One region of the Bacillus safensis genome, then DNA from elsewhere that is predicted to be linked to it. Evidence: a T-box and tRNA genes for the amino acid it is inferred to sense, from the RefSeq annotation. Region 1 holds a T-box; the other holds one or more tRNA genes.
The links. A T-box is a leader RNA that pairs with one kind of tRNA and senses whether it is charged. The one in region 1 lies ahead of tyrS (tyrosine--tRNA ligase), so its partner is inferred to be a tRNA-Tyr.

Region 1 (15,119 bases):
TGATTGGTACACCAGATGTATCTTATAGCAACGGATCGTTTTTCAAAGGATTTTTAGAGGGCTATAAAACAATGGATGCTCTTGCTTCTATTGTGTTTGGAATTGTTGTCATCAACGCGATTAAAGGACGCGGTGTGACAAGCAAAAAGGCACTGGCTTCTGCTTGTATCAAAGCGGGTTTGATTGCAGCTGCTGGATTAACCTTCGTTTACTTATCGCTTGCGTATCTAGGCGCTTCTAGTACACATGCCATTGGATTCGTTGGAGATGGAAGCAAAATCTTAGCTCAGTCTTCTCAGTTCCTTTTCGGCAGTCTAGGAAATATTGTGTTAGGTGCTGCCATCACAGTCGCTTGTTTAACAACAAGTATCGGTCTTGTCACATCATGCGGAGAGTATTTCTCAAAGTTACTTCCTAAACTTTCTTATAAAATGGTCGTGACACTTGTTACATTATTTAGTTTCATCATTTCTAACTTTGGACTTGCTCATATTGTTGCTTTCTCTGTTCCAGTCTTAACAGCGATTTATCCGCTGGCGATTGTGATCATCGTTCTATCACTTGCTGATAAATGGCTTGGACATAGAAGACCTGTGTATGTCCTCTCGTTAATTTTAACAGGGTGCGTCAGCTTATTTGACGGCTTAGCAGCAGCAAAGCTTCCAATCGGTCCAGTAAAAGACATTTTACAAACAGTGCTGCCTTTTTATGACCTTGGCATTGGCTGGCTTGTCCCTGCGATACTTGGGGTCGCCATTGGGTTCGTGATCTCACTTTTCACTTCTTCTGCTTCAGAAGAACGCCAGAAACAGGCATCATAATACAAAAAAAGCTGAAGTCCTATCAATGGACTTCAGCTTTTTTATTGATGCTGATATTCTTTTTCGTGCTGAGCTAATAGCTTCTGAACGGCTCCAGGTGATGCTTTTTCCACAGCTGATGCTGCTACATCAAATGAACCATTATAATCATACGCATAAAATCTTCGCTCTGCCTCTTTTAATTGTTCTGAAAGAATATGATTTTGGCTTCTAAAACGATTGCCATATTGAATGATTCGTTCAATTTGATCCACTTTAGTGAGCATTTCTTCCGTCTCATTCACAGCATGTCTCACTGTGTCGGAGGCTTCTTTTAATTGCCCATTCACAGCTGGCATGTTGAGCGGCAGGTTCTCCAGCTGCTCGTGCACTTGCTGAATCATCTCCTGCGCTTTTTCAGCCTGCTCTTTCATATCAGCAGGTATACCTGGAATATTGCTTTTTTGCAGCTGACGCACTGTATCTGTCAGCATCGTTTTGAGCTCAGCCAGTGTTTCTCTCGCTTGCAGCTCTTCTTTTCTTAATGATTGAAGATGATCCTTAAATGTATCATGCAATGTTTTTGCATCATCGATAAAGGTCTCAAGCTGATTGATTTCATTCATTAATAGTGAATATGCAACATGATCACGATCAAGCTTCTCGCGAATTTGTTTCATGAGCTTTTCAATTTCTTCTAAGCGTTTCTCGAACGCCTTCTGTTGATCAAGCTCTCCGGCTGTCAGTTTGTAGCTTTCTTTTACAAGAGCTGTTTCTGCCTTTGTTTGGGTGTGATCCTGCTCGAGCTTTTCAAATGCTTCCGTCAGCTCAGGCATTTTACTTTTGATTTCCTGACCTGCTTCTACTTCCGCTTCCAGCTGATCATACAGTGTCTGAATGGCATCATCAATCATTTGCAAAACGCTTGATGCTTCTACCAGATTGAGTTCATCAATCAGTAGTTTTTCCGCACGGGTCAGCTGTTTGTTTAAGTTCTCAAGCTCTTTAGTGATCTGGATGTGCTCGAGCTTGTAGCCTTTGTCTGTCATTTCTTTATATCCGTCTTTCAGCTTCGTCAGCTGGCCTGGTACGGTTTGTTTACAGTCTGCAATGAGCTTCGGTACATCATTGATATACAGCTGAAGCTGATCGAGTCTGCGGTCTTGCTCAAGCAAAATCTTTCTTGCTTTCATATAGTTGCCGTTTTCTGTCTCTTCTTCGTACTGCTTGATCCCTTCCCAGGCTTCATCTAAGTCCTGCTCCATTTTGTCATAAAGGGTGCCGTATAAATGGCTGTACGCAAGCAGATTTTTTCGAACTGTTTGATATTGTTCTTTGACCTTTTCAATGTCCTTGCGATTTTGCTCCTCGCTTGTGACAAGGTCTGCAATCTCTTTTAAAATGTCTTCAATGTTCGAATCAGCAGCACTCAGCAAGTCCTCAATGTGCGTAAGAACCTGCTTGGCTTTGGAGAATCGATATTTATCAGAATACTCTTCTGCATCATATAATAGCTCTTCTACCTTTGGAAGATGGGCTGTGACGATATCGTCCCACTCTGCACGCCATCTTTCAAAAAATTGCTCTGTTTCTCCGGTCATTTTTAAATGTTTGATCTTTGAAATTTCTTCTACAATTGATCTGTTTAAAATTTCAATTTTCCATGCTTCCAATCGGTCAATCTCTTTATATATATTTTTTCGCAGGAAATAACCGACTGAAAACAAAGCAAGCAAAATGACAATTAAACCGATGATTAACTCCATAATGAGCCCCCTTGTTGTGATCTAAGTGATGTCAGGGTAAAAGTGTCCCGAGTAGACCTGAGAACCCTTTCGTGTCCGCTTTGCATTTGTTTTTTTATAAGCAGGATCGTATGTTTTCCAATACCATCCATTCACGGTTTTATGTATGTTTTTTCAAGAAAGTATTTGTGCGCTTTCTATCATTTGATCACACGTATCAATGTGACCTGCTTTTATGTATGCGGAAGCTGTCGTTTTCATTGTTATTATGATACCATGTAACCAGCATTTTTGGTCATGATTTTTCATTATTTTCGCTGATAAACATCACGTTTTTCAAAATATCGACAAGAGGTGACGACATGCTGAAACAAGATGCACATCTACATACACCGTTTTGCCCGCACGGTTCGCTTGATTCTTTTCATTCTTATATTGAAAAAGCCATTAAAAAGGGATTTGATTCCATAACCTTTACCGAGCATGCCCCGCTGCCTCCATCGTTTCAAGATCCAACACCTGAGCAGGATAGTGCCATGAAGCTCCAAGACCTTGAAGCGTATATAACGAAACTGGCTCAGCTGAAACAAGAATACAAAGGACAATTAATAGTAAAAACTGGGCTTGAGGTTGACTTTATCAAAGAGTATGAAGAGGAAACAAGAACCTTTTTAGACTGCTACGGTCCAGAACTAGACGACGCCATTTTATCTGTTCACTTTCTTCCTGCTGGCGATGATTATATTTGCCTTGATTTTGACGAGCATGCCTTCCAGCAGCTAATAAGCATCTATGGCAGCATCGAACAGGTCTATCAAAGCTACTATGACCAAATTCATTCTTCTATTCTATCATCTTTAGGCCAATATAAGCCAAAGAGAATCGGTCATATCACCCTTGTCCAGAAATTCAAACAGCTTTTTCCATATGAAATGTCACCTGAACTTTGTCAAAAGGTCACCCTCTGCCTTGAAGAAACGGCAAAAAAAGGCATGTCCTTAGATTTTAATACATCAGGTCTTCGTAAAACATATGCCAGAAGTATCTATTTAGATCAATGGATGATTGAGCTTGCAAAAAAGAAAAAAATTCCGCTCATATTCGGCTCTGATGCCCATCAAGCGGAAGATCTCGGATATGCGTATGATCAATTCGAGGACATCATGAGGTTCAGATGAGAATCTAGTGCCGGCTCTTTTGGTTCTAACAGATAATGAAGCGAGCGGCTCAGCTCCTTAAAGTACATTTGATAGAAATACGGCTCACTTGGGTTCAAATAAAGCACCTCTGTTAAATATTGCGGCTGTAAATATGGCATCATGAGAAGTGATTTTAGCTGAATCATAAAGGATGCGAGTGAAAGCTGCTCACAAATGACATGGGTGCTTTTTCCTTTTTCAATGATAAGCTGAAACAAATACTTTTCTTTTGTTAAATATGTCGACATGATTTCTCTGATGAGTGTCGAATCAATCGTCACCTCCCGATAAACGAAACGGGTTAATTGACGGTGCTTGTGCTGATAAGATAAAATATCAAAAACCACATGTAGTAAGCATTCTTTTGCATGACGGGTTTCCATGTGATGGAGATGTGATTCAATCATGTGAATGTAACCTTCATAAAAATCGGATACGAGCTGCTCAAGCAGCCCTCCTTTTCCTTGAAAGTAATAAGAAATGTGGGCAACGTTGACGTTTGCTTCCTTCGCAATCTCACGGACAGAGGTTCCAGAAAATCCTTTTTGGTTAAAAAGTCTGATGGCAGCATCCATAATACGGTCTTTTGTTTGCACGGTTGTTGATGTTTTCATCCGCTCACCCCTCTTCATGTGTACATACTTCAAGATGAAGGCGGAAGTTCCTTTTACAATTGCTCGACAAATCCCACATGCGAGACGCAAGTTATGTATTTTTAAGATAGAAAGTAGGAGATTTTCATGTTTCATGTCGAAAAACAGTCTGGCGATCCTTCAAAAGACTATCAATTGCTTGTCAAACAGGTAGAAGCCATTACAGATGGTGAACCTGATCTGATTGCCAACTTGGCAAATGCAGCTGCGCTGCTCTATCACTCACTTCCTGAAGTCAATTGGGCAGGGTTTTATTTAGCAAAGGGCGGCGAGCTTGTGCTTGGACCGTTTAACGGACTGCCTGCATGTGTGCGCATCCCTTCTGGAAAAGGCGTTTGCGGTACAGCGTTTGCGACAGGTGAAGTGCAGCGTATCGCTGATGTCCATGCATTCCCTGGACATATTGCCTGTGACGCAGCATCGCAATCTGAAATAGTCATTCCGCTCAAGGTCAATGGACAGATCATTGGGGTGCTCGATATTGACAGCCCTGTGAAAGACCGCTTCAGTGAAGTAGATGAGTCCTACCTTATTCAATTTACAGAAATTCTCCAACAGGCGTTATCCGTCTCTACGGATGCGTAATCATGAAGAAAAAGCAGGCACATTGTCTGCTTTTTTATGTTTCTTTATATAATGGAGAACGTCACCTCTGTCTCTAAATAGGTTGACTTCTCCTACCCAGCGTCATATAATAGAGTTTGTGTGAAATATGGCAGCCTTTTTGTTCGGCTTTTTTGTATCATTTTGTTCCTTCTATATTATGAAGGTGTATCTTGTAACTCCCTGCTGCTGGAGCGAGGATGCATGAAAACATAATGACGAAAAAGAGGAAGAACAGACGGTTTTTATTTTTCACAAATAAAAACAATAAGGAGGAGTCACATTATGGCTCGCTATACAGGTCCAAGTTGGAAGATTTCCCGCCGTTTAGGCATTTCATTAAGCGGAACAGGTAAGGAACTTGAAAAACGCCCTTACGCTCCAGGCCCACATGGTCCAGGACAACGCAAAAAACTATCTGAATACGGTTTACAATTACAAGAGAAGCAAAAGCTTCGTCACATGTACGGTGTCAACGAACGTCAATTCCGTACACTATATGACAAAGCTGCTAAACTTCCTGGTAAACAAGGTGAAAACTTCATGATCCTTCTTGAAACTCGCCTTGACAACCTAGTATACCGTCTTGGCCTTGCTCGTACTCGCCGCCAAGCTCGTCAGCTAGTAAACCATGGTCACATCCTTGTTGATGGAAGCCGTGTAGACATCCCATCTTTCTCTGTGAAACCAGGTCAAACGATTGCTCTTCGTGAGAAATCTCAAAACCTTGCAGTAGTGAAAGAATCAGTTGAAGTAAACAACTTCGTTCCTGAATACCTTTCTTTCGATGCTGAAAAGCTTGAAGGAACTTTCACTCGTCTTCCAGAGCGTTCTGAATTAGCGCCTGAAATCAGCGAACAACTAATCGTTGAGTTCTACTCTCGTTAATTTCATTACTTCTCTAAGAGAGAGCAAACAAACCCTAGATCCCTTGATTGTTCAAGGATTTCTAGGGTTTTTTGTATGTTCTCAATTATACATGAAATCATTTGAAGTCATCTTCCATTTTCAACACTTATTTTCCCCGGCTGCCTGCTCCATTCTTACTTCAATCAAACCTGTCTCTATTTTTATATACAAATATAGGAAACATTTCATTGAAGTGTCTTTTTTCTATTGGTACAATCATGATAGATGACACATCAGTCGTATGGTCTTCTATAGTACTTAGATGGAGGAGTTCCATGTATAGTATCACGATTATTCTATTCTTACTTTTAACCTTATCAGTGATTGCCTATTCTCTTCTAAGAAAAAAACAGATTATCGATGAGCCGCCCAATAGATTTGCTGCAAGTCTGTTTATCTTTCTGCTCTTTTTTTCTATCTGCTTTGTGATCGCGGTTCCAAGTGTATTGCTATACATCACCGTTTTAGGCGTGAATTTTCTTTTTGGAGAAACCATCACGTATGATTCTTTTTTTTCTTTGATCTCTTTCTCTTTGTTAGTGAGTGTTATCGTCGTTTTTTGGTCACCTGTCCTTCTATTCATAGGAAAAGGACTGGCTTATCTCCTTAAACTTCCTATATGGCTCACTTATACTTTGGAATGGGTGAGTTCTTGGATCGTTTTACATCTCTCTATCAAGTATGTCCTTTACTTAAACTTAATGAATGTATCGATAGAGGATTCCGGCGTATTGATTTTATCATTCTTTGTCAGTTTTTTATTTATTGAGATTGATCTCGTTTACTCACGTAAGAAACAACGAAAACAATCGCTGGACACATATACTTAGCATAAAAAAAGCTCCTAGATCTCTTCCTAGGAGCTTTCAAACGTTCATTCTGGACTTGTCCATTTTGCGATGAGCTGCTCTGTTGTCATGACAGTCGCAAATTCATCATGCAGGGTTGCAAGTGAGAGCCGGTGGATCGTTTCTGGGTCAAAATATGTACCATTTTGATCTGTTAGTCCAAAGGCGGCTGTTGCATCTGAGATCAGATACGTATCAAAGCCAAGATTTCCGCTCATTCTTGTGGTCGTTGATACGCAGTAAGGGGTTGTTAATCCTGCGATCACGACCGTGTCAACCTGGTTTGATCTTAGATGTTCCTCTAAGTTAGTACCAATAAAGCTGCTGTTGACTTTCTTTTGTATCACCATTTCTTCCTCTAGCGGTTTAGCCATATCTTTGAAAAGGTGCCCTTCATTTGCTGGATGAAATACAGAGTCCGGATTGTCGGATGTATGCTGAATATGAATCACTTTCCAGCCTTTCTCTCTCCAAAACGTTAATAGCCGGCTAATATTCTCCTCTGCCTCTAGGTTATTGCGTTCTCCCCATTTTTCATGCTCGAACGCCTTTTGTACATCGACAATGATCAAAGCCTTTTGATTCGTTTTCACAAACGTCCACCTCCGAATATTCACATTCACTACATGTAGTGTAAGGAATGGCGATCGTTTTGTACATGTTTTTATTCAGCTATGTACGATGGTCTGTTTGTGTATCATCGTTTTGCCACCCTTTTCAATATCTCTAGCTGCCATATGCCAGCTGACATCAAAAAAGACAGCATATGCCGCTGTCTTTTTTCGTTTTTTAATTCGTATTTTGTCCTCCGCCGTTCAGTCCTTCTTTAATATACCCTTTCACTTGGCTTGAGGTTAATAGACCGATATGACCAACGCCATGGATCAGGATGTTTCTTGCGCCAATTAAACGAGAGAGGCTGTTGACGACAATAAGATCTGCTGAGCTATAGACGGATGTGTAAAGAATTTTTTGATTTGGATCTGTGCCTGGTAATGCTCTGCTTGAAACGAGTCCGTTTGCTCCACCAATTGTGACAACGTTCTCAATTTTATCGCCGCCATCTAGATTCTTAATATAGTATAGCGTGTTCGCCCCGCCCATACTATGAGCCACAATATCTACTTTTTTGGCACCCGTTTTGTCTAACACATCTTTGACGAATCTCGATAGACGCGGACCATTGTTGCGGTTATTTCCTGTTTTGTCTATGAAATCAATAGCATATAATTGGTTTCGATCCCAGCCTTGTGTGGCCAAATAACTTTTAATAGAAAAAAAGTTATAAGAGGCACCGCCAATGCCGTGCACCATCACAACCGGATTATGCTCAGCCGCCTTCGCCTCTTTCGGCTGGATAAACGCCATTGAACCAATCACCAATGCAAGCGCAATGAGAATTTGCAAACTCCTTTTCTTAACAAACATCACTTTCATTCCCCCTTATTCATCTTATACGACTCTATTTTATACAAGAAAAATATGTCAGAAAAGTGAACAAGGTAATGTTTATGAGATGATTTTACAAAAATATAAATAATCAAAAAGCACCTTGGACTTTTTTAAATTAAAACAAAAAGACTACGAGACCTTCTTTCTTTCATATATAATATCAATAGACTAAGGAGGTTCTACTAGATGCTATTTACTCAAACACCTGCACCACCCTACTACGCCGCGATTTTCACATCAAAACGAACAAATGTCGAGCAGAAAGAATACGCTGCTGCTGCTCAAAAAATGGAAGAATTAGCGAAAGATCTAGATGGGTTTCTTGGAATGGAAAGTGTACGAGATGAACATGGTGTTGGAATCACTGTCTCTTACTGGGATTCATTAGAAGCCATCAAAGAATGGAAAGCACATACAGCACATCAGCGTGTTCAAAAAAAGGGAAAAAAAGATTGGTATGAATCCTATACAACCCGAATTTGTAAGGTAGAACATGCTTATACAAACAAAGATTCACTCCTTGAACAAGAAGCAGACGAATGAGCTACTTCTACATAAAAAAGAAAAGCACCTCAATGTATACGAACATTTGAGGTGCTTTTCCATGATGCTTACTGTTTCATAAAGATTTATTTATACGTCACGAGGAAGTATTTCTTTTTCCCTCTTCTTAAAACGGTAAATTGGTTTTCAATTCGGTCGTCAGCGGAAAGAACATAATCTTTATCTGTTTGTCTCTCTCCGTTGATGGAGACAGCACCATTTGTGATATCTTCACGCGCTTGACGCTTTGATGGAGACAGCTTTGATTCCACAAGGATATCGACTAGTGTTAATTCTTCTGTGCTGCTTTTCTCCATTGATGGAACATCCTTAAAGCCTACTTTCACTTCTTCAGCTGTAAGAGATTTGATCTCACCTTTAAATAGCGCATTTGAGATGTTAACAGCCTGTTCTAGTGATTCACGGCCATGTACAAGTGTTGTCACTTCCTCTGCTAAACGGCGCTGCGCTTCACGCTTTTCAGGTGCTGTTTGCACTTTTTCTTCGTACGATGCGATCTCTTCTTTTGATAAGAACGTAAAGTATTTTAAGTATTTCACGACATCACGGTCATCTGTGTTGATCCAGAATTGGTAGAACTCGTATGGAGACGTTTTTTCTTTATCTAACCAGATGGCGCCGCCTTCTGTTTTACCAAACTTTGTGCCGTCTGCTTTTGTGACAAGCGGCATCGTCAGACCAAATGCTTTTGCCCCTTCTGCTTCAGACTTACGGATCAGCTCAAGTCCAGATGTGATATTTCCCCACTGGTCACTTCCGCCGATTTGCAGCTTACAATTTTCATTTCTGTAAAGATTTAAGAAGTCTAAAGACTGAAGGATAACGTAGCTGAATTCTGTGTAAGAAATCCCTGTTTCGATACGTGAGCTCACGATATCTTTTGCCAGCATGAAGTTTACACCAAAGTTCTTTCCAACATCACGAAGGAACGTGATGACATTCATTTGGCTGATCCAGTCGTAGTTATTCACGATAACGGCTGGATTCTCCCCTGCTTCAAAATCAAGAAATTGAGACAGCTGTCCTTTGATTTTTTCTGACCACTGTTCGACGATTTCTGCTGGGTTGAGTGAACGTTCTGCTTTTTTGAAGCTAGGGTCGCCGATTAGTCCAGTTGCGCCGCCAACAAGAGCAATCGGATGATGACCTGCTTCTTGGAATCTGCGTAATGTTAAAATTGGCAATAGATGACCAATGTGTAAGCTGTCAGCTGTCGGATCAAAGCCGGAGTATAGTTTGATTTTTTCTTCTGCTAATAATTTTGTTAAACCTTCTTCATCTGTTTGCTGCTGAATTAATCCTCTGAACGATAGCTCTTCCATCAATTGACTCATTTCCAAATCTCCTTTTTTTACAATTCAACAAAAAAACGCCCCTTCGAATGAACGAAGGGACGATATATATCGCGGTACCACCCTGCTTAAAAGACAAAAAATCTCGTCTTTTCACTTACACTGATAACGGACAGATCCGTTCTTTCACTAATCAGGGCATGCTCCTTTTCGTAAAAGCGGTTCGTGAGGGTAATTCGAATATCTCTTTGTACTGACTCGCACCAGCCGTCAGCTCTCTTCAACAGGGAAAGATCATTCTACTGAATCTCAGTCAAAACCTTTTCATATTCAACTAATGTCATTTTTAACACACTTTTGATATCAAGTCAACTGATGAAAAAATTTAATCTTCCATTGTCGAAAGGTCGCCAGCAGGTAAATTCAGCTCCCACGCCTTTAGCACACGTCTCATAATTTTTCCGCTTCTCGTTTTCGGCAGTTTGTCTTTGAACTCAATTTCTCGCGGTGCCGCATGTGCTGCGAGTCCTTTTTTCACAAATGTACGAATCTCTTCTTTCAGCTCATCTGTCGGCTCATATCCGCTTCTAAGCGCTATAAATGCTTTAATAATTTCACCGCGGACCGGATCTGGCTTTCCAATGACACCAGCCTCCGCAATAGCTGGATGTTCGACCAGTTTACTTTCCACCTCAAATGGACCGACCCGCTCTCCTGACGTCATGATGACATCATCGACACGTCCCTGGAACCAAAAGTATCCGTCTTCGTCCATATAAGCTGAATCTCCTGAAACATACCAATCTCCCGGCATAAAGTAAGATTCATATTTTTCAGGATTGTTCCAGATCGTATGCATCATAGAAGGCCAGCCTTTTTTAATCGCAAGGTTGCCCATCCGGTATGGCGGAAGTTCATTTCCTGCATTATCAACAATTGCCGCTTCTACGCCTGGAATTGGTTTTCCCATCGAGCCTGGCTTGATGTCCATGCATGGATAATTACAAATCAGCTGTGCACCCGTTTCTGTCATCCACCAAGTGTCGTGAATTCTCTTGCCAAAAACAGCATCTCCCCAGCGGATGACTTCTGGATTAAGCGGCTCTCCCACACTTAAAACATGGCGGAGCGAGCTGAGGTCATATTTTTGAATGAGATCATCCCCTGCCCCCATGAGCATTCTAAAGGCGGTCGGGGCACTGTACCAAACAGTTACACCGAGTGATTCAATGGTTTCATACCACGTATCAGGATTAAACCGGCCGCCTAAAATCACATTCGTCGCCCCATTTAACCACGGTGAAAAAATACCGTACACTGTGCCTGTAACCCAGCCTGGATCAGCTGTACACCAGTAAACGTCATCCTCTTTCAAGTCAAGCACCCATTTACCAGTCTGGCCTTGCTGGACCATTGCACCATGGACATGAAGCACACCTTTTGGCGTACCAGTAGATCCTGATGTGTAATGAAGCAGGAAGCCGTCTTTTTCATCCATCCATTCAATCTCAAGCTCCTTTGCTGCCTCCTCAAACGCCTTTTCATAGTGAATTGTCCGCACACCATCGACGTCTTCGTTTTCACCGCCGACAATGACGACAGATTCAAGCTTCGGAAGCTCTGCAAATGGAATTCGCTCAAGCAGATCAGGTGTTGTCACGATCACCTTTGCCTCGCTATTCTCTAAACGGTCTTTGACAGCACCTTCCATAAATGCCTCAAATAACGGGCCAACGATCGCTCCAATTTTAACCGCACCAAGCAGAAGAAAATAGAGCTCAGGTGATCTTGGCATAAAGATAAACACGCGATCCCCTTTTTCTACATGTGCCTTTTCTCTGAATAGATTTCCCGCTTTATTTGTGTTGATTTTCATATCCCTGAACGTATACTTTTCATCCCGCTGTGAATCTTTGTAGTGAAGCGCCACCTTGTTCTGACGAAACGAGTCCGCATGTCTGTCAATCGCTTCATAGGCTGCATTTATTTTTCCTGTTTCATACCAGGAGAAGTTTTTTCTAGCTTCCTCCCATGAAAAATCTTTGTATGCCTGCTCATAATCATTTAAATGATAATCCCCTTTTACTGATGGTAGCGTTTCCAATTTCATCAAACAGTCCCCCTTTGCATACGTTTACAATGACCATTATAGTATAGATGACTTTTTTTCTCAATTTTTAAAAAACTTCTGATGAAACCGTTTTAATTATTGCAAGTTTTAAGATAGAATAGAGACGACTCACTAGAATTAGGGGCGGTGGATACGTGGAGCATCCTAAAACTTATTATTCAAAAACCATTGAGCGAGAAACAGGTTCCATCCTGGTTGAAGGACCGGTACCTGCATCAGAGCTTGCGAACTATACGTTTCATGAAGGACTAACGGCATTTCGCACGCCTGAGGAACAGAAACAAGCACTTGTTGAAATAGCAGATCTTCCAGAAGGACGTATTATCATTGCAAGAGCGAATGAGCTTGTCGTAGGCTATGTCACGTATTTGTATCCTGATCCACTTGAGCGCTGGTCAGAGGGCAAAATGGACAATTTAATTGAGCTTGGCGCGATTGAGGTCGCTCCTCCATTTAGAGGATGCTCACTTGGCAAGCATTTGCTTGATGTGAGCATGATGGATGAGCAAATGGAGAATTACATCATCATTACAACTGAATATTACTGGCATTGGGATTTAAAGGGGACAAAGAAAAACGTTTGGGAGTACCGCAAAATGATGGAGAAAATGATGAACGCAGGCGGTCTTGTCTGGTTTGCAACAGACGAGCCAGAAATCAGCTCACATCCAGCCAATTGTTTAATGGCCAGAATTGGGAAACATGTGAGTCCTGATTCGATCGAGCGTTTCGATCGTCTTCGCTTCCATCAGCGTTTTATGTATTAACGTTCAATTCGTTTTTTTGGCAAAGGGGATTGGTAAACAATGATGATTGAACAAATTATGGAGCGTGATGTGATCACGCTGCGAAAAACCGATACGATTGAAGAAGCCATTCAAAAAATGAGTGCACACCACATCCGGCATATCCCGATCGTATCTGATCAAGGGTCTGTCATTGGGATGGTGACAGATCGGGATATTAAAAATGCCAGTCCAAGTATTTTTGAAACAGAGAAAAGGAAGCTCTTTATTCAGCGGCCAGTAGAAGAGATCATGGTATTAGAGACGATCACGGCTCACCCGCTTGATTTCGTTGAGGAGATATCAAGTGTCTTTTTTGAGCACGGAATTGGCTGTCTTCCAGTGGTGAGACGCGGCAAGCTTGTAGGCATTATCACAAAAACAGATCTGCTTCGTACGTTTGTAAGACTGACAGGTGCAGATCAGCCTGGGTCGCACTTAGAGGTTGAAGTGGAGCAGATGACAGAAAGCCTCGCAGATATTACAGCCATTTTAAAGGAGCAGCATATTCAAATGCTGAGTGTGCTCGTGTACCCGCATGCCAATGAGGCATCTAAAGTGCTCGTATTCCGCCTTCAAACCATTCATGCAGATCATGTGACGAAGCTGATTCGCGCAAAAGGCTATAAAGTGCTCTGGCCTATGGAGCAGACGATCAAATGAAGGAAGCGACCTTTGTTTTTTCACCATCTTTTCAAACGTACCAATTTAACCAAGATCATCCCTTCAATCAGCTTCGTGTCTACTTAACTTATGATCTTCTTCAAAAAATGAAGGCGTTAACAGAGGATGAAATCGTTGCACCGCGTATGGCTACTCTGGAGGAATTAAAGCTCGTCCATACAGCAGATTATATCCAGGCTGTGCAGCGGGCAAGTGAAGGAAAGCTGTCTACGGCAGAGGGTGAACGATACGGTCTTGGCACTGAAGATACACCGATGTTCGCAGGCATGCATGAGGCGGCATCTCTCCTTGTTGGCGGAACATTAACAGCGGTTGACCAAGTGATGCTCGGTCATTCGCAGCATGCCCTCAATCTTGGTGGCGGGCTTCACCACGGATTCAAAGGGCGTGCATCTGGCTTTTGTATTTATAATGACAGCTCTGTGGCGATTCAATATATTCAAAAGACATATGGCGCTAGAATTTTATATATTGATACGGATGCTCATCACGGCGATGGTGTCCAGTTCAGCTTCTATGACGACCCAGAGGTATGTACAGTCTCCATTCATGAAACGGGACGCTACTTGTTCCCAGGAACCGGACAAGTACAGGAAAGAGGCCACGATAAAGGCTATGGCTATGCTTATAATATTCCACTAGATGCATTTACGGAAGATGAATCGTTTCTCGAAGCATACCGAACAGCAGTGACTGAGATTGCTGCTTTTTTTAAACCAGATGTGATTTTGACGCAAAACGGGGCAGATGCACACTACTATGACCCGTTAACTCATTTATCTGCCACCATGAAAATATATGAAGAAATTCCTAGACTTGCTCATGAGCTTGCGCATCAATATTGTGACGGCAAGTGGATCGCTGTTGGCGGAGGGGGATATGATATTTGGCGAGTCGTTCCAAGAGCGTGGAGCCGTATTTGGCTTGAGATGAAAGGCATTACACCGCCAGATGAGCTCCCTCAGGGCTGGATTCAGGCATGGAATAAGCAATCGCCTGTTGCCCTTCCACCTACATGGAAAGATCCTGACGATTTATATCCACCGATCCCAAGAAAAGCAGAAATCACAGAAAAAAATGCACAAACAGTAGAAAAAGCACTTATGCCTGTTAGAAGAGAAAAGAAAAAGGCATAAGAAAAGCAGGCTATCCCTCATAAGGTAGCCTGCTTTTTTTGCTTTATTTCGTTGATTGTCTTTCTTCAATTCTGTGCGGAAGCTCAACAATTTGATCGTCCACTTGTTCTTTGTTCATCAGCTTTGTGAGCAATCTCATCGCAACAGCACCAATATCATATGTCGGCTGTACAACTGTTGTCAGCTGAGGACGCACCATGAGAGAAAGTCTTGTGTTATCAAAGCCAATCACTTCTAAGTCTTCAGGAATAGATACCCCTCTGTCTTGTGCTCCATGAATGACACCTAGAGCCATTTCATCTGTAGCTGCGATAACAG
Region 2 (15,119 bases), 1.2 Mb from region 1:
GTTGGCATGTTAGGAGAAGGAAGGACGAACGGCAGCTTTGTATCATCGAATGTCATGGACCGCTTCCAATTTTTCATTTTGATGACTGTTACATCAGCATTGATATGAAACTCTTTGTTAAACAGTTTTGCAAGCTCACCAGTGGTCATTCCATGTCTTAATGGGATTGGATAGAGCCCTACAAATGAGGCGTGTTCAGGCTCTAAAACAGGTCCTTCTACTTTTAGTCCGCCAATGGGATTTGGGCGGTCTAGGACAACAAAGGGAATGTTGTTTTCTTTAGCGGCTTCCATCGCATAGGCCATTGTGTAAATATAGGTGTAATAACGAGCACCAACGTCTTGAATATCAAACAGCAGGACATCTACATTTTTCAGCATTTCAGGAGTTGGTTTTCTTGTTTTTCCATAAAGAGAGTAAACAGGAAGACCTGTTTTTTCATCGGTATAGGATTCGACGCCTTCTCCTGCTTGTGCATCGCCGCGCACGCCGTGTTCAGGTCCATATAAAGCAGTGAGCTTGATATTTGGATGTTCAAATAGGAGATCGACACTGCTTTTCATATTTTCATCAATGCCAGTCGGGTTGGTAATGAGACCAACTCTTTTCCCTTTTAGCCATGAAAGGTTGCTTGAGAGAAGTGTTTCGATCCCTGTTTTGACTGCTGCTTTTTTTCCTTTTGTATCTGTTCGTTCTTCTGCGGGAGAGGCGGCGGTCAATGTGCTCATCATGAGAAAGCTTGCGAGTATGAAACTGACTGTTTTCTTCAAGAGAATCCCTCCTATTTGATCTGTTTCCCTTTCAAGTTGAGGCCATAGCCGAATGGGTAAAGGGTTTGATTTGGATGAGTGACAGATGGGATATCAACTGGCAGTTTCCCTTTAGGTGATGCAGCTCCAAATATCACTTCTAGTCCAGCAGGAATATTTGGCTGATTGAATTGTCCGTTTGAGTAGCCTTTAAAACCGTACACAGCTAGTAAGGCATCGGCTTCTTCAAAATTTGCCGCATCATAAGGATTTCTAAGACTCATGATGACCATTTTTTTGTTTTGTGCTGCTGCTTCTTTCATGACAGCACGAGGGAAGGCAGTAGCCCATTTTTTCGGATCCTGGACATTGTCATCAATTACGCCATCATTCACAGCTGGATCATTTTGGACAACGTAAGAGCCAGTGATGACATAGTTAGCTTCTTGAATCAGTTTGGCTGTATCTTTGGTGAACGTTTTATCCGCAAAAGCATATGACTGGATGCGTACAGGCTTGATCTTTTTTTGTTTCATGAGAGATTCGACTGTGACAGACATTGCTTTAGTCTGATCTTCGTAAGGTGCCATGACCACGATTTTGTCATTCTTTTTAGGCTTGAAAGGTAAGGTCTTTTTGTTGTTTTTAAGCAGGGTGATTCCTTCACGTGCCATTTTTTGTTCTGCTTTAAGGTGCGACTTTTTCCCGACGACTTGAGTGGCTTTTTTGATTTTTTTCTCAAGACTGATTGGTTTTTTGGAGGAAATAATGCCGCGTTTGATTTTCAATTGAAGAATTTTTTCGACAGATTCGTTAATCTGCGACATCGGAATCTCTTTCTTTAAAATCGCTTGTTTGACAGCATTGAATACATTCTCTAGGTTTTTCTCTGTTTTTAATGAGGTGATTGGTGCTGGCATGAGAGCGATGTCGACGCCTGCTTTAATGGCCATCACTACGGCTTCTTCCTGTCCAAAATTATCTGCAATCGCTTTCATATTTAGAGCGTCTGTCACAACAACACCTTGAAAGCCCATCTCTTCTTTTAATAAGTTTGTGATAACTTTTTTTGATAAGGTTGCTGGAACCATGATGTCCTCGCCATCTTTTTTGCTTCGATACGTTGTGTCATCAATGGCAGGAAATTGCACATGAGCGGTCATGACCATATCTGCACCAGCATTGATCGCTTGTTGGAACGGATACAGCTCAACCCTTTTTAAACGATCTAGGTCATGCTCTACGAGCGGCAAGCCGTAGTGACTATCGACGGCTGTATCACCATGTCCCGGGAAATGTTTTAGTGTGGAAATGGTCTTTTCCTTTTGAAGTCCTTTCATGGTTTGAAGGCCAAGTCTAGAGACAAGAGCAGGATCAGAGCTAAAGGAACGGACACCAATGACGGGGTTGTTTGGGTTATTATTCACATCAAGCACAGGAGAGAAGTTTGTATTGATGCCTAAGGCGTTTAATTCTTTTCCGATGATTTTTCCTGTGTCATATGCATTTTTTTTGCTTCTAGAGGCACCAATCGACATATTTCCTGGGAAATGTGTTCCCTTTTGTAACCTTGTGACGATTCCGCCTTCTTGATCAATGGAAATGAGTAAAGGAATGTTTGGTGATGCTTTTTGAAATTCATGGGTGAGTTTCACGGTTTGTTCCGTATCAACGACATTTTCGGCAAATAAGATGACACCGCCTAGATGATATTTTTCTACAAGATGAGATACTTCGTTATTCATCTTTGTGAAGCCTGTAGGTGTGGAGTCATCTTTTGTTTGCCAATTGCGAAAGTCCGGCATGAGCATTTGACCTATCTTTTCATCCAGTGACATGTCTTGAACCATTTGTTTAGCGGTTGGCAGAGAGGCAGAGCTAACCTTTTCCGTTGGAATGGAAGAGGTTAGCAGGGCTAAAACCAGTGCAGCGGGGAAGAGAGCTTTCAACATCGAATTCCTCCTTTTACTGAAAAGATTCGTAGATTGCGGTCATGATGCTTCCATAAGTACCAGTTGGGAACAGGTCGCCTTCAAATTGATTAGGATTTGTTTCTGGTGAAACAACGGGTGAATGTTTCTTATTCGTCAGCAACACGACACCTAAATTGTGTTTAGGATCAATCAACGTCATTGTGCCGGTCCAGCCAGTATGCCCATAGGCTTCGTTACTTGCATATTTTCCAAACATCCATTCCATGTCAGTATGACCGTTTTTTCGCCAGCCTAGCCCGTAAGTTGGGTTCGTATCAGATGAGGCTGTAAAGAGATCGATAGAAGCCTGATCAAAAATGGTTGTTTTTCCATAGCCTCCTTTATTAAGCATCAGCTGAAGCAGCACGGCCATATCTGAGGTGTTCGAGAAAAGTCCAGCGTGGCCGGAGATACCTGCCATTGAGTAATATGCTTTCTCGTCGTGTACTTCACCTAGCAGGGTGTACCGTCGGATGTTTTCAAAATCGATGACACCGTCTCGTGAATTGCCTAAACGTTCAGTTGCTGCAAAATGCTTCGGCTTGAACCCTTTTTGCAGCGGATTGAACATGGTATGTTTGAGACCTAGCGGCCGATAAATTGTTGACTCTACATATTGATCAAGAGGCATGCCTGTTTTCTTCTCGATGATCATGCCTAGCAGCATGTAATCAATGTCACTATAAATGTGCTGGGTACCTGGCTTGTATTGCAGCGGTACCTTTGGCAGCCATTTCATCGTTGTTTTTCTGTCTTGAGAATAAAAAGAGCCAGCTGATTCTTTGCTATAAAATAAGACACTGGAAGGGAGACCCGCAGAATGGGTGAGAAGATCTTTTACCCGAAGCTGGTCTTTACCGGTTACCTTTGCATCAGGTTCATCCTGAAAATCTGGAAGGATGGTCTGTACTTTTTCGCTGACATCAAGTTTTTTCTCGTAGACAAGCTTTTGCAGGGCATAGTTGGTCGCATACATTTTTGTATTGGATGCCAAATCGAATAGTGTATCTTTTTTCATTTTTTTATACGATTTGAGTTCTGTTGTGCCATCATATTTTTGCCGGTAGCCATAGGCTTTTTGATGGACGATCTTTCCGTCCTTGATAATGATGAGAGCGGCTCCTGGAAATCCTGCTTTGATGTCATTTTGAATCATTTGATCAACCTTCCTCAGCTGCCTGGAAGAAACACCTACTTGTTCCGGTCGTTTTGCTTTTTTTAAGACGGGATATTCTTCATGAGCTGTTTTAGACAAAGACGATACAGGATGGGAGCTAGTTGCAAATGTTTGTACTGGTAACCCAAGGAGCATGAGCAGACATGTGATCAAAAGAAAACATTTCTTCAAGGTCTAGACCTCCTTATTGATTGTGATCCTCGAATTCAACAGCCATATCATCATGAAACCCAAATAAGTATGTGAAGAAAAATCCAGCAACATATGCGATGAATAGTCCAATTAAGTAAAGAAGCATTTGATGTGTGTGAACAATAAAGGTTAATGGAAGACCGGATACCCCGATGGCTTTCGTCGCAATTTGGAAGTAGGCTTGAAATGCGCCGCCGATTCCTGCACCAAGACAAGCGGTGAGAAATGGTCGTCCCAGCGGGAGTGTGACACCGAAAATGAGTGGTTCGCCAATCCCCAGCATCCCTGAAGGAAGTCCGCCAGCGATGGCTCTTTTGAGCTTTTTCTTTTTTGTTTTCATATAAATGGCGAATGCAGCGCCGACCTGTCCTGCACCGCCCATAGCGAGAATTGGCAGAAGCGGGTCATCTCCAATTGAATTGATGAGTTCCATATGAATTGGTGTCAGCCCTTGGTGAAGTCCTGTTACAACAAGTGGGAGGAAGGTAGCACCAAGAACAAATCCTGCGAAAATTCCGCCCATATTCAATAGATAAGTCAGTCCTGAGGTGATGGCATCAGATATAAATCCGCCGACTGGCATGAAGACAACGTACGTGAAAATGCCTGTAATGAGCAGTGTGATGGTTGGTGTGACGATGATATCAAGTGATTGCGGGACGAAGCGTCTAATTCGGGTTTCCACAAGTGCCATAAAGATGGCGGCTAGAAGAACACCGATGAGTCCGCCTCTGCCTGGTAGAATATTTGTGCCAAATAACATAATGTCTGCGGAGGCTGGGTTAATAATGAGGATACCAGCTAATGCGCCTAATGCAGGAGAGCCTCCAAATTCCTTTGCGGCATTTGTTCCGACTAATATCCCGAGATAAGCGAAAAGTCCAGAACCGATAACCGTTAAAATAATCGCAGCTTGAGATTTTTCGTCAAGCCAGCCTGCTTGCACAATTGCTTTTGTTATTCCGGTAATCAGACCTGAGGCAACTAGTGCCGGAATAATTGGAATGAAAATGCTGGCAATCCGCCGTAAGAACAGCTTGAACGGTGTGCGGTTCTTTTGTGAAATGGCTTGCTTGTTTTTTTGTGCTTCGTTGTTTAAATCATAAGAGCCAGAGGCATTTAGCAGCTCTTCAAACGCACTTGATACTTGGTTGACAACGCCAGTGCCTAAAATGATTTGAAGCGTTTCTGCTTCGACGACGCCAATGACGCCATCGAGTTCTTTGATTGCTGTGATGTGAACTTTTTCATTGTCGATCGGTGTAATTCGGAGCCTTGTCATACAATGTGTATGGGAAGAGATATTTTCAGAACCACCACAGAGTGAAAGAATATCTTTCGCCAACTGCTGATATTTCTTTTGATGACTCATGTTGAATCCCCCTTTGATTTTCGTTTCATGGAGCGGATGGCATGCCTTGTCTTGTCAATATATTGCGCTGTCTCTTCATATTGACGAGAAGCTAAACTGAGGAACAAGACATCAATTAAGTAGAGCTGTGCCATTCTAGAGGAAGTGGCAGCACTGCGAAAAGGTGCTTCATTGGAACCGGACGTCGATAGGTGAACATCACATAAAGCAGAAACGCTTGTATGACCTGGATGTGTTAAAGCAATGGTTTTCACTTGGTTGTCTTTTGCAAGCTGAAGGGCTTGAATGATGTCTAACGTTTCTCCTGAAAAGGAGATACCAAACACAATGTCATTCTCTCCCGCATTTGCAATGACCGTAGATGCAATGTGCATGTCAGTGAAGGCTGTCGCTGCATAGTTAATTCTGAGAAATTTCTGCTGGGCATCAGCTGCGACGATGCCAGATGCACCAACACCGATAAAATGAATTTGATTTGCATGCAGCAGTAATTGAACAGCCTTTTCTAAAGCTTCTGGATTTAAAATAGAAGCGGTGTCCTTGATCGATTGAATCGAGTTTCCTGCTGTTTTTTGAATAATGGATTGAAGCGGTTCATCTTGTTCGATATCTCTGTAGCCTTGTTTATCGTCATGCATCAAATCTCCAGCGATCCGCATTTTTAAATCGTGATAGCCATCCAGCCCGAGAGATTTACAAAGACGGATGACTGCAGAGCTGCTTGCGCCGGCTGCCTGACTGATTTCGTGTACTGTACTTTTAATGACTTTGTCAGGATGGGCAAGGATATAGTCTGCAATGATTTTTTCAGATTGGGGAAGCTTTGATTTGATTGTGTGTAGTAGGGTAAGTCCACCTGCTGACATGAGCTCTGCCTCCTTTAGGATTGATAACGTGAGATCGCTTTGTCGATGTGGCCATTCGTTTTGTTGAGTAAATCTTTGGCTGTTTTCTTGTCTGTGTTTGTTTGGAGCATGACGATGGCCGTTTTGACTTCTAAGTCTGCTGCTTCAAGAGTCTTCACGGCTTGTTCGTAGGAAGCGTTTGTCACATGTTGAATGATGGTGATGGCGCGTTCTTTTAATTTATGATTGCTGACTTTTACATCAACCATCAGATTTTCATATACTTTGCCTTGTCTAATCATGACAGACGTGGAAAGCATATTTAAAATCATTTTATGAGCGGCTGCTGCTTTCATTCTTGTTGACCCAGTGATGGCTTCTGGTCCTACAATGACCTCAATGGCGCAATCTGCAAGCTCGCTAATTTCTGCTTGTTCATTGCAGCTGAGTGCTACTGTTTTAGCTCCAATTGACTTTGCATAGTTTAAAGCGCCGATGATATAAGGTGTCCTGCCGCTTGCGGCAATACCGACGACTGTATCTTTTGATGTCAGGTGGATGTGTACTAAATCCTGTTTGCCGGCTTCTTCACTGTCTTCCACATCTTCGGCAGCTTGAGAAAAGGCTGAGTCTCCGCCTGCCATGATGCCTACAATGACATCAGGTGAGACGCTATAGGTTGGGGGACATTCGACAGCATCCATTACGCCAATTCTGCCGCTTGTTCCGGCGCCTATATAAATGAGTCTGCCTCCATTTGAGATGGATTCATAAGCAAAGTCACTTGCTGTTTTGACATGTGGAAGTACAAGGTTGACTGCTTGAGCGACCTTCATATCTTCTTCATTGATCATCTGGAGTATTTCAAGCGGATCTGCTTGAGAAATTCCCATTGTGTTTGGGTTTCTTGATTCTGTTGTCAAAGAACGCAGTTGAGATGGCTGCATGTGACATACCTCCTTATTTCTTCATTTTCAGTATATTGAGTATGATATGAAATTTCAATATTATATTTGAATATTGAAATTATATTTCAGTTAAATTGTTGAACGAATAGGGAGTAAATAGTTAGAAAATAAAAAAAATAAAAATCCCCTTTACAAAAGGGGGACAACCTGTATATAATAACTTTTGTCAGCTTCACGGAAACAACAAACTTGACAAACTGGCCCGTTGGTCAAGCGGTTAAGACACCGCCCTTTCACGGCGGTAACACGGGTTCGAATCCCGTACGGGTCACCATGATGTGGAGGATTAGCTCAGCTGGGAGAGCATCTGCCTTACAAGCAGAGGGTCGGCGGTTCGAGCCCGTCATCCTCCACCATATGCCGGTGTAGCTCAACTGGTAGAGCAACTGACTTGTAATCAGTAGGTTGGGGGTTCAAGTCCTCTTGCCGGCACTGTTTTTTCTTTATCAATTCCATATGTGGAGGGGTAGCGAAGTGGCTAAACGCGGCGGACTGTAAATCCGCTCCCTCCGGGTTCGGCGGTTCGAATCCGTCCCCCTCCACCATTTTTGGGCTATAGCCAAGCGGTAAGGCAACGGACTTTGACTCCGTCATGCGTTGGTTCGAATCCAGCTAGCCCAGTTAAGACACCTTTTTGAAAAAGGTGTCTTTTTTTATGTTGGCAGAGGGACTGTATAACTATTCAAAATGTTGTCGAGTTGAGTCAGAAGGCATCAAGAAAGTAAAATATAAGCATGAACGGAAAGGGGATGTACATATGGGAGAGCAAAAGAAGGTCACGATTATTGGAGTTCCAATGGACTTGGGTCAAACGAGAAGGGGCGTCGATATGGGCCCGAGTGCGATTCGTTGTGCAGGCGTAAAAGAAAAATTGGAAACGCTCTCATTTGATGTAGAGGATCTTGGAGATATTCCAGTTGAACAAAGAGATGATGAGAAAGGTTTATATACAAGTGAAAAGCTGAAGAATTTGACGGAGAATGCTGGTGCAAATCAGCTGCTTGCTGAGAAGGTTGACAGTATTGTGCAATCTGGTTCGTTTCCGCTCATTTTAGGCGGTGATCACAGCATTGCGATAGGCACACTTGCTGGGGTAGCCAAGCATTATGAAAACTTAGGTGTCATTTGGTATGATGCACACGGGGATTTGAATACGGAGGAAACCTCTCCTTCTGGAAATATTCATGGCATGCCGCTTGCTGTCAGTCTCGGTTTTGGGCATGCAGATTTAACGAACATTGGTGGTTATTCGCCTAAATTGAAGCCTGAAAATGTCGTTATAATTGGTGCTCGATCTTTAGATGAAGGAGAGCGGGCATTGATTCGAGAGAAAGGCATTAAAGTGTATACGATGCATGAAATTGATCGTTTAGGGATGACAAGGGTGATGGAGGAAGCGATTGCGTATCTAAAGGAGAGAACCGATGGTGTCCATCTATCACTTGATTTAGACGGGCTAGATCCAGCGGAATGCCCTGGTGTAGGTACTCCGGTAGCAGGCGGCATTAGTTACCGGGAGAGTCATCTCGCAATGGAGCTTTTAGAGGAGGCAGGTATTTTAACGTCTGCTGAATTTGTGGAAGTAAATCCGGTTTTAGATGAGAAAAACAAAACCGCTGAAGCGGCAGTTGCGTTAATTGGTTCATTAATGGGTGAAAAGCTATTGTAGGTAGAGCGGGACTTGTTCCCGTTCTTTTTTGTTTTGGGAAAATTTAAGGATATGTTAAGGTTTTTACCGGTTGATAAGCGTAACACACTGTCAAAAATTTGTTACACTATTTTTTAGAGGAGAATGAAACCTTTTGGAAAGAGGTTCGTATACATAAAGACCGGTGAAGGCAGAGGTTGAATATACTATGGACACAATGATTAAAAAGAGAATTAAGCAAGTGAAAAAAGGCGACCAGAACGCATTTGCAGACATCGTAGACCTGTATAAAGACAAAATTTATCAGCTGTGCTACCGTATGCTTGGGAATGCACATGAAGCGGAGGATATTGCGCAGGAGGCGTTTATTCGAGCCTATGTGAATATCGAAAGCTTTGATGTGAATCGTAAGTTTTCCACGTGGCTGTACCGCATTGCAACCAACCTGACCATCGACCGTATTCGCAAAAAAAAGCCGGATTATTATTTAGATGCAGAGGTGGCAGGAACAGAAGGATTAAATATGTATTCTCAAATTGCTGCTGATGGCATTTTGCCAGAGGATGAGGTGGTATCTCTTGAATTATCGAGTACCATTCAGCAAAAAATTCTAAGGTTACCCGACAAATATCGTTCAGTCATCGTATTAAAGTATATTGATGAACTCTCGTTAAAAGAAATTAGTGAGATTCTAAATATACCAGTTGGTACGGTGAAAACGAGAATACACAGGGGTAGAGAGGCTCTCCGGAAACAGTTGAGAGACCTTTGAGTGAGGTGATTTTGATGAGCTGTCAGGATAGAATCGTCCAGCTTATGCATCAGTATTTAGACGGGGACATTGAGCCCCAAGACGAAAAAGAATTAAAAAGCCATCTGCAATCGTGTGAGGAGTGCCGTACTCATTTTCAACAAATTGAGAAATCCATCGCGCTAGTGCAGAGTACATCTCATATAGAAGCACCATCTGATTTCACTGCAAAGGTGATGGCAGGTCTTCCAAAAGAGAAAAAGCGTGTGTCGGTTCAAAGATGGATCAAAGCTCACCCGCTGATGGTAGCCGCTGCCCTCTTTCTCATTTTAATGGGAGGCAGTCTGTTTACGAGCTGGAATACCGATCATAATTTCAGTGTGTCAAAGCAGCCGAATCTCGTCGTTGAAAATGATACAGTGACCGTACCTAAAGGGGAAACCGTAAAGGGTGACATCACTGTCAAAAATGGCAAGCTGATTGTAGAAGGCAAGGTTGATGGAAATGTCACCGTCGTCAATGGGGAACAGCTGACTGCTTCTGCCGGACAAGTCACTGGTCAAATTAATGAAATTAATGAAGTGTTTGATTGGATCTGGTACAAAATGAAATCAACAGCACAAAACGTGATGCGGGTCATTGGTCCAGAGGAGCAAAAGTAACTCAAGCGGTTTAAGAGCAGTCTCTAAGGGGGGCTGCTCTTTTTCTATACATTGCTGAGATTCAAGCATACTAGCAAGTCAGCCAGATATGGCAACTATTTTCCTTGCTGAAACAAAATGTGGTATAATAGCCACGCTATGTATTGATACATAGGCTCTTTTTTTATTAAAAAATGCATCAAACGAAGAATAACTGAAAATTCTGGAGGACGAGGAAATGGCTTTAGGGGATATTCCTTTTTTGCAGTACCTCGGTAATGCTGTTGATATTCTCGTTGTTTGGTATGTGATATATAAATTAATGATGGTCATCCGCGGAACAAAAGCGGTTCAGCTTTTAAAGGGAATTGTGGTCATTGTTCTCGTCAGGATGGGAAGTGCGTATCTCGGTCTTAACACACTTCAATGGCTGATGGATCAAGCGATTACGTGGGGATTCCTTGCGATCATTATTATTTTTCAGCCAGAGCTAAGGAGAGCGCTTGAGCAGCTTGGGCGCGGCCGTTTCTTCTCAAGAAGCGGGACACCTGTAGAGGAACAGCAGCAGAAAACGATCGAGGCAATTACAAAAGCAATTAACTATATGGCGAAACGCAGAATCGGCGCGCTGCTGACAATTGAGCGCGATACCGGAATGAATGATTACATAGAGACAGGAATTCCTTTGAATGCAAAGGTGAGTTCAGAGCTGCTCATTAATATTTTCATTCCGAATACACCGCTTCATGACGGTGCTGTCATTATGAAGCGGGATGAGATTGCAGCTGCAGCTTGCTATTTACCGCTGTCAGAAAGCCCTTTTATCTCTAAGGAGCTTGGGACGCGTCATAGGGCGGCAGTCGGAATTAGTGAAGTGACAGACAGCTTAACTGTCATCGTTTCTGAGGAAACTGGCGGTATTTCTGTCGCAAGGAATGGTGATCTCCACCGAGAATTGACAGAAGAAGCGCTTGAAGAAATGCTGATTGCTGAATTTAGTAAGAACAGCAAAGATGCTTCCTCGACCAAATGGTATTGGAGGGGCAAGAAAAATGGATAAGATTTTGAATAATCGCTGGGCCGTTAAGCTTCTTGCATTGGTCTTCGCTTTATTGCTGTATGGTGCAGTCAATTCAGCGCAAGCGCCCACGCCGAAAAAAATCGGTGAATCCTTTTTCCCAACATCGACGACAGATGAAGCAACTTTAACCGACATTCCTGTTAAAGCGTATTATGATGACGAGAAGTACGTCGTCACTGGTGTGCCGCAGACAGTCAATGTCACGATTAAAGGATCAACTAGTGCTGTGAAAACAGCAAGACAAACAAAGAATTTTGAAATTTACGCAGACATGCAGAACTTATCGACAGGTACACATAAAGTGGAGCTGAAGGCAAGAGATGTATCGAAGGGACTCACACTATCGATTAATCCATCTGTGACGACTGTGACGATACAAGAAAAAACGACAGCTGAATTTCCTGTTGAAACCGAGTTTTATAATCAAAATAAAATCAAAGACGGCTATTCACCTGAACAGCCCATTGTGAATCCGAAAAAGGTCACAGTTACTGGATCAAAGGACGTCATCGACAAAATTTCTGTCATTAAAGCTTTTGTGAACTTAGAAGATGTCGATCAGCAAATTGAAAAAGAAGCGAAGCTCACTGTGTATGATAGCAGCGGGAATGAGCTGCCAGTTGAAGTAAGTCCGTCCGTGGTGGATATTACGGTCCCAATCTCAAGCCCGAGCAAAAAGGTTCCTTTTAAAATTGAGCGGACGGGCAGCTTGCCAGAAGGGATCAGCATCTCAAGCATTGAGACAAGCCCGAGTGAGGTCACAGTGTACGGCTCTCAAAAGGTGCTGGATGCACTTGATTTTATTGATGGCGTCAAGCTGGACTTAAGCAAGATCAAAGATGATACGGAGATTGATGCCGATATTCCCCTGCCAGATGGTGTGAAAAAGGTATCACCCGAAACTGTTAAGATCAAAGTGAAGGTTGCAACAGCTGAAGAAAAAAAGATCGATAATGTACCGATTTCTGTCGTGGGTTTGAGCAAGGATCTCACATCTGATTTTGTGAGCCCCTCTTCTGGACGGCTCACGTTAACAGCAAAGGGATCAAAGAGTGCGATTGATAAACTAAAGGCTTCAGATGTTGAAGCCTATATCAATGCAGGGGACTTGAACGAAGGAACCCATGAGGTCAAAGTTCAAGTGAATGGTCCTCAAAATGTGACTTGGACATTATCGAGATCAAAGGTCAAAGTGAAACTCACTTCTACTGATACAGAGGATCAGCCGGCGTCTACGAATGATCAGAAGGATCAATCATCTGATGAAGATGATCAGGATGAGAAGAGTAAAGAAGAATCCACGCAAGATAAGGCAAAGAAAGAATCGAGTCAAAGACAGCGGGTCAAAGAAGATAAAAAAGAGGACGAAGCGTCCTCTTGAATGGTAAAAAAGGAGCGATTGAAACATGGGCAAGTACTTTGGAACTGATGGTGTAAGGGGTGTAGCGAATAGCGAATTAACGCCAGAGCTCGCATTTAAAGTTGGGAGATTTGGCGGCTATGTGCTCACGAAGGATAAAGAACGTCCAAAGGTACTCGTTGGTCGAGACACACGTGTATCTGGTCATATGTTAGAAGGAGCGCTTGTTGCAGGCTTACTTTCAATTGGAGCCGAAGTGATGCGTCTAGGTGTGATCTCAACACCTGGTGTGTCTTATTTAACGAAGGCAATGGATGCTGAAGCGGGTGTCATGATTTCTGCTTCACACAATCCAGTTCAAGACAACGGCATTAAATTCTTCGGCGGTGACGGCTTTAAGCTGTCAGATGAACAGGAAAACGAAATTGAGCAGCTGATGGATCAGCCAGTCGATCAATTACCACGCCCAGTTGGAGCCGATCTTGGAACGGTGAACGACTACTTTGAAGGCGGTCAGAAATACCTGCAATTCTTAAAGCAGACAGCGGACGAGGATTTTATAGGTATTCACGTGGCGCTTGACTGTGCACACGGTGCAACCTCTTCTCTAGCGACACATTTATTTGCAGATTTAGATGCTGATGTGTCCACAATGGGAACATCTCCAAACGGATTGAATATCAATGATGGTGTAGGTTCCACTCATCCAGAGGCACTTTCTGCTTTTGTGAAGGAGAAGGGTGCAGATATTGGTCTTGCGTTTGATGGTGACGGTGACCGTTTAATTGCAGTCGATGAAAAAGGTGATATCGTAGACGGCGATCAAATTATGTACATATGTGCACGTTATTTGAAGGATGAAGGCCGGTTAAAGGATGACACCGTCGTGTCAACGGTCATGAGTAACCTTGGTTTCTATAAAGCGCTTGAGAAACAAGGCATTAAGAGCATTCAAACAGCTGTTGGTGACCGCTATGTGGTCGAAGCGATGAAAAAGGACGGCTATAATGTCGGCGGTGAGCAGTCAGGCCATTTGATTTTCCTTGATTACAATACGACAGGTGATGGCATGCTTTCTGCGATCATGCTTGTGAATACGCTCAAAGCGACAGGGAAAACATTATCAGAGCTTGCAGCGGAAATGGAAAAGTTCCCGCAGCTATTAGTGAATGTGAAAGTGTCTGATAAATATAAAGTAGAAGAAAATGAAAAAGTAAAAGCGGTGATCCAAGAGGTCGAAAAAGAGATGAATGGTGACGGCCGCATTCTTGTTCGTCCATCTGGAACAGAGCCGCTTGTACGTGTCATGGCAGAGGCGAAAACAAAAGAGCTGTGTAATGAATATGTGGCTCGAATTACAGCTGTTGTGAAAGAAGAAATGGGTATTGAGTAATAGATGAAAGCAAATCGCAAAACTGCGGTTTGCTTTTTTTTTGAATAAACGACATAAATGGATGGATTTGTACGAATCTTATAAGCGAGGGCAATTTGCCGCTGTCTTCATACATAGGAGAGCACATCAAAGGTAGAACGAGACAAGCCTCATCGCATATAGTGTATGGAGGTCTCACTTTCTCAAATGAAGGGGATCACCCGCTAAATTGTGATTGACGGAGGTCAGACCTTATAGTACAATCATCCTTGTGTTACTGGATTTTTATTCTATGAGGAAAGGCAGGGTAGATGTTCAGAAACTCTCTTATAATTATAGCGCCCGAACTAAGCGATCGGACGAAAGATGCTTAGTTGACGAGGATGGAGGTTATCGAATTTTCGGCGGATGCCTCCCGGCTGATCAAAAAAAGAGATCACAGCCGTAAGTGTTTCTTTAAACCAAAGAGGTGACTCTTTGAACAAAGGGAATACACATGATCTCCCAAAATAAACATGTAGAGAGGGACGAAGAAATGTCCCTTCTATTTTAGTAGGCTTTCTTTGTCCCTTTCACATGATCGGGAGGAAGAATATTTATGTGTGGAATTGTAGGTTATATTGGTCAGAATGATGCGAAGGAAATCTTATTAAAAGGTTTAGAGAAGCTTGAGTACCGCGGGTATGATTCAGCAGGTATCGCTGTGGCAAACGAAGATGGCGTGCATGTGTTCAAAGAAAAAGGACGTATCGCTGAGCTTCGTGAAGTCGTGGATGCAAACGTGGCATCTTCAGCAGGAATCGGACATACACGCTGGGCAACTCACGGTGTACCAAGCCATCTAAATGCGCATCCGCATCAAAGTGCTTCTGGCCGTTTTACGCTTGTTCATAACGGTGTCATCGAGAACTATGTACAATTGACACGCGAATATTTACAAGACGTCACACTAAAAAGCGACACAGATACAGAGGTTGTTGTTCAAGTCAT

Region 2: it encodes a tRNA-Tyr, which carries the amino acid that the T-box ahead of tyrS (tyrosine--tRNA ligase) is inferred to sense. The anticodon was not compared.

The regions. Positions count from the first base shown of each region.
Region 1 covers NZ_CP154909.1:2,612,771-2,627,889, forward strand. The annotation lists gene brnQ (branched-chain amino acid transport system II carrier protein) at 1-821, shown strand, start outside; gene ezrA (septation ring formation regulator EzrA) at 863-2,566, opposite strand; gene hisJ (histidinol-phosphatase HisJ) at 2,908-3,723, shown strand; gene refZ (forespore capture DNA-binding protein RefZ) at 3,693-4,358, opposite strand; gene AAYR28_RS13395 (GAF domain-containing protein) at 4,485-4,982, shown strand; gene rpsD (30S ribosomal protein S4) at 5,286-5,888, shown strand; gene AAYR28_RS13405 (hypothetical protein) at 6,185-6,739, shown strand; gene AAYR28_RS13410 (cysteine hydrolase family protein) at 6,784-7,350, opposite strand; gene AAYR28_RS13415 (esterase/lipase family protein) at 7,547-8,125, opposite strand; gene AAYR28_RS13420 (antibiotic biosynthesis monooxygenase family protein) at 8,396-8,752, shown strand; gene tyrS (tyrosine--tRNA ligase) at 8,839-10,107, opposite strand; T-box leader at 10,160-10,391, opposite strand; gene acsA (acetate--CoA ligase) at 10,451-12,175, opposite strand; gene AAYR28_RS13435 (GNAT family N-acetyltransferase) at 12,331-12,963, shown strand; gene AAYR28_RS13440 (CBS and ACT domain-containing protein) at 13,003-13,644, shown strand; gene AAYR28_RS13445 (acetoin utilization protein AcuC) at 13,641-14,801, shown strand; gene ccpA (catabolite control protein A) at 14,845-15,119, opposite strand, start outside.
Region 2 covers NZ_CP154909.1:165,124-180,242, forward strand. The annotation lists gene AAYR28_RS00965 (exo-beta-N-acetylmuramidase NamZ family protein) at 1-731, opposite strand, end outside; gene AAYR28_RS00970 (glycoside hydrolase family 3 protein) at 782-2,701, opposite strand; gene pbp4b (penicillin binding protein PBP4B) at 2,715-4,070, opposite strand; gene AAYR28_RS00980 (PTS transporter subunit EIIC) at 4,084-5,463, opposite strand; gene AAYR28_RS00985 (MurR/RpiR family transcriptional regulator) at 5,460-6,329, opposite strand; gene murQ (N-acetylmuramic acid 6-phosphate etherase) at 6,344-7,255, opposite strand; tRNA gene AAYR28_RS00995 (tRNA-Glu) at 7,476-7,550, shown strand; tRNA gene AAYR28_RS01000 (tRNA-Val) at 7,557-7,632, shown strand; tRNA gene AAYR28_RS01005 (tRNA-Thr) at 7,636-7,708, shown strand; tRNA gene AAYR28_RS01010 (tRNA-Tyr) at 7,737-7,821, shown strand; tRNA gene AAYR28_RS01015 (tRNA-Gln) at 7,826-7,897, shown strand; gene rocF (arginase) at 8,034-8,945, shown strand; gene sigW (RNA polymerase sigma factor SigW) at 9,133-9,696, shown strand; gene rsiW (anti-sigma-W factor RsiW) at 9,711-10,337, shown strand; gene cdaA (diadenylate cyclase CdaA) at 10,555-11,376, shown strand; gene AAYR28_RS01040 (CdaR family protein) at 11,369-12,778, shown strand; gene glmM (phosphoglucosamine mutase) at 12,804-14,150, shown strand; gene glmS (glutamine--fructose-6-phosphate transaminase (isomerizing)) at 14,728-15,119, shown strand, end outside.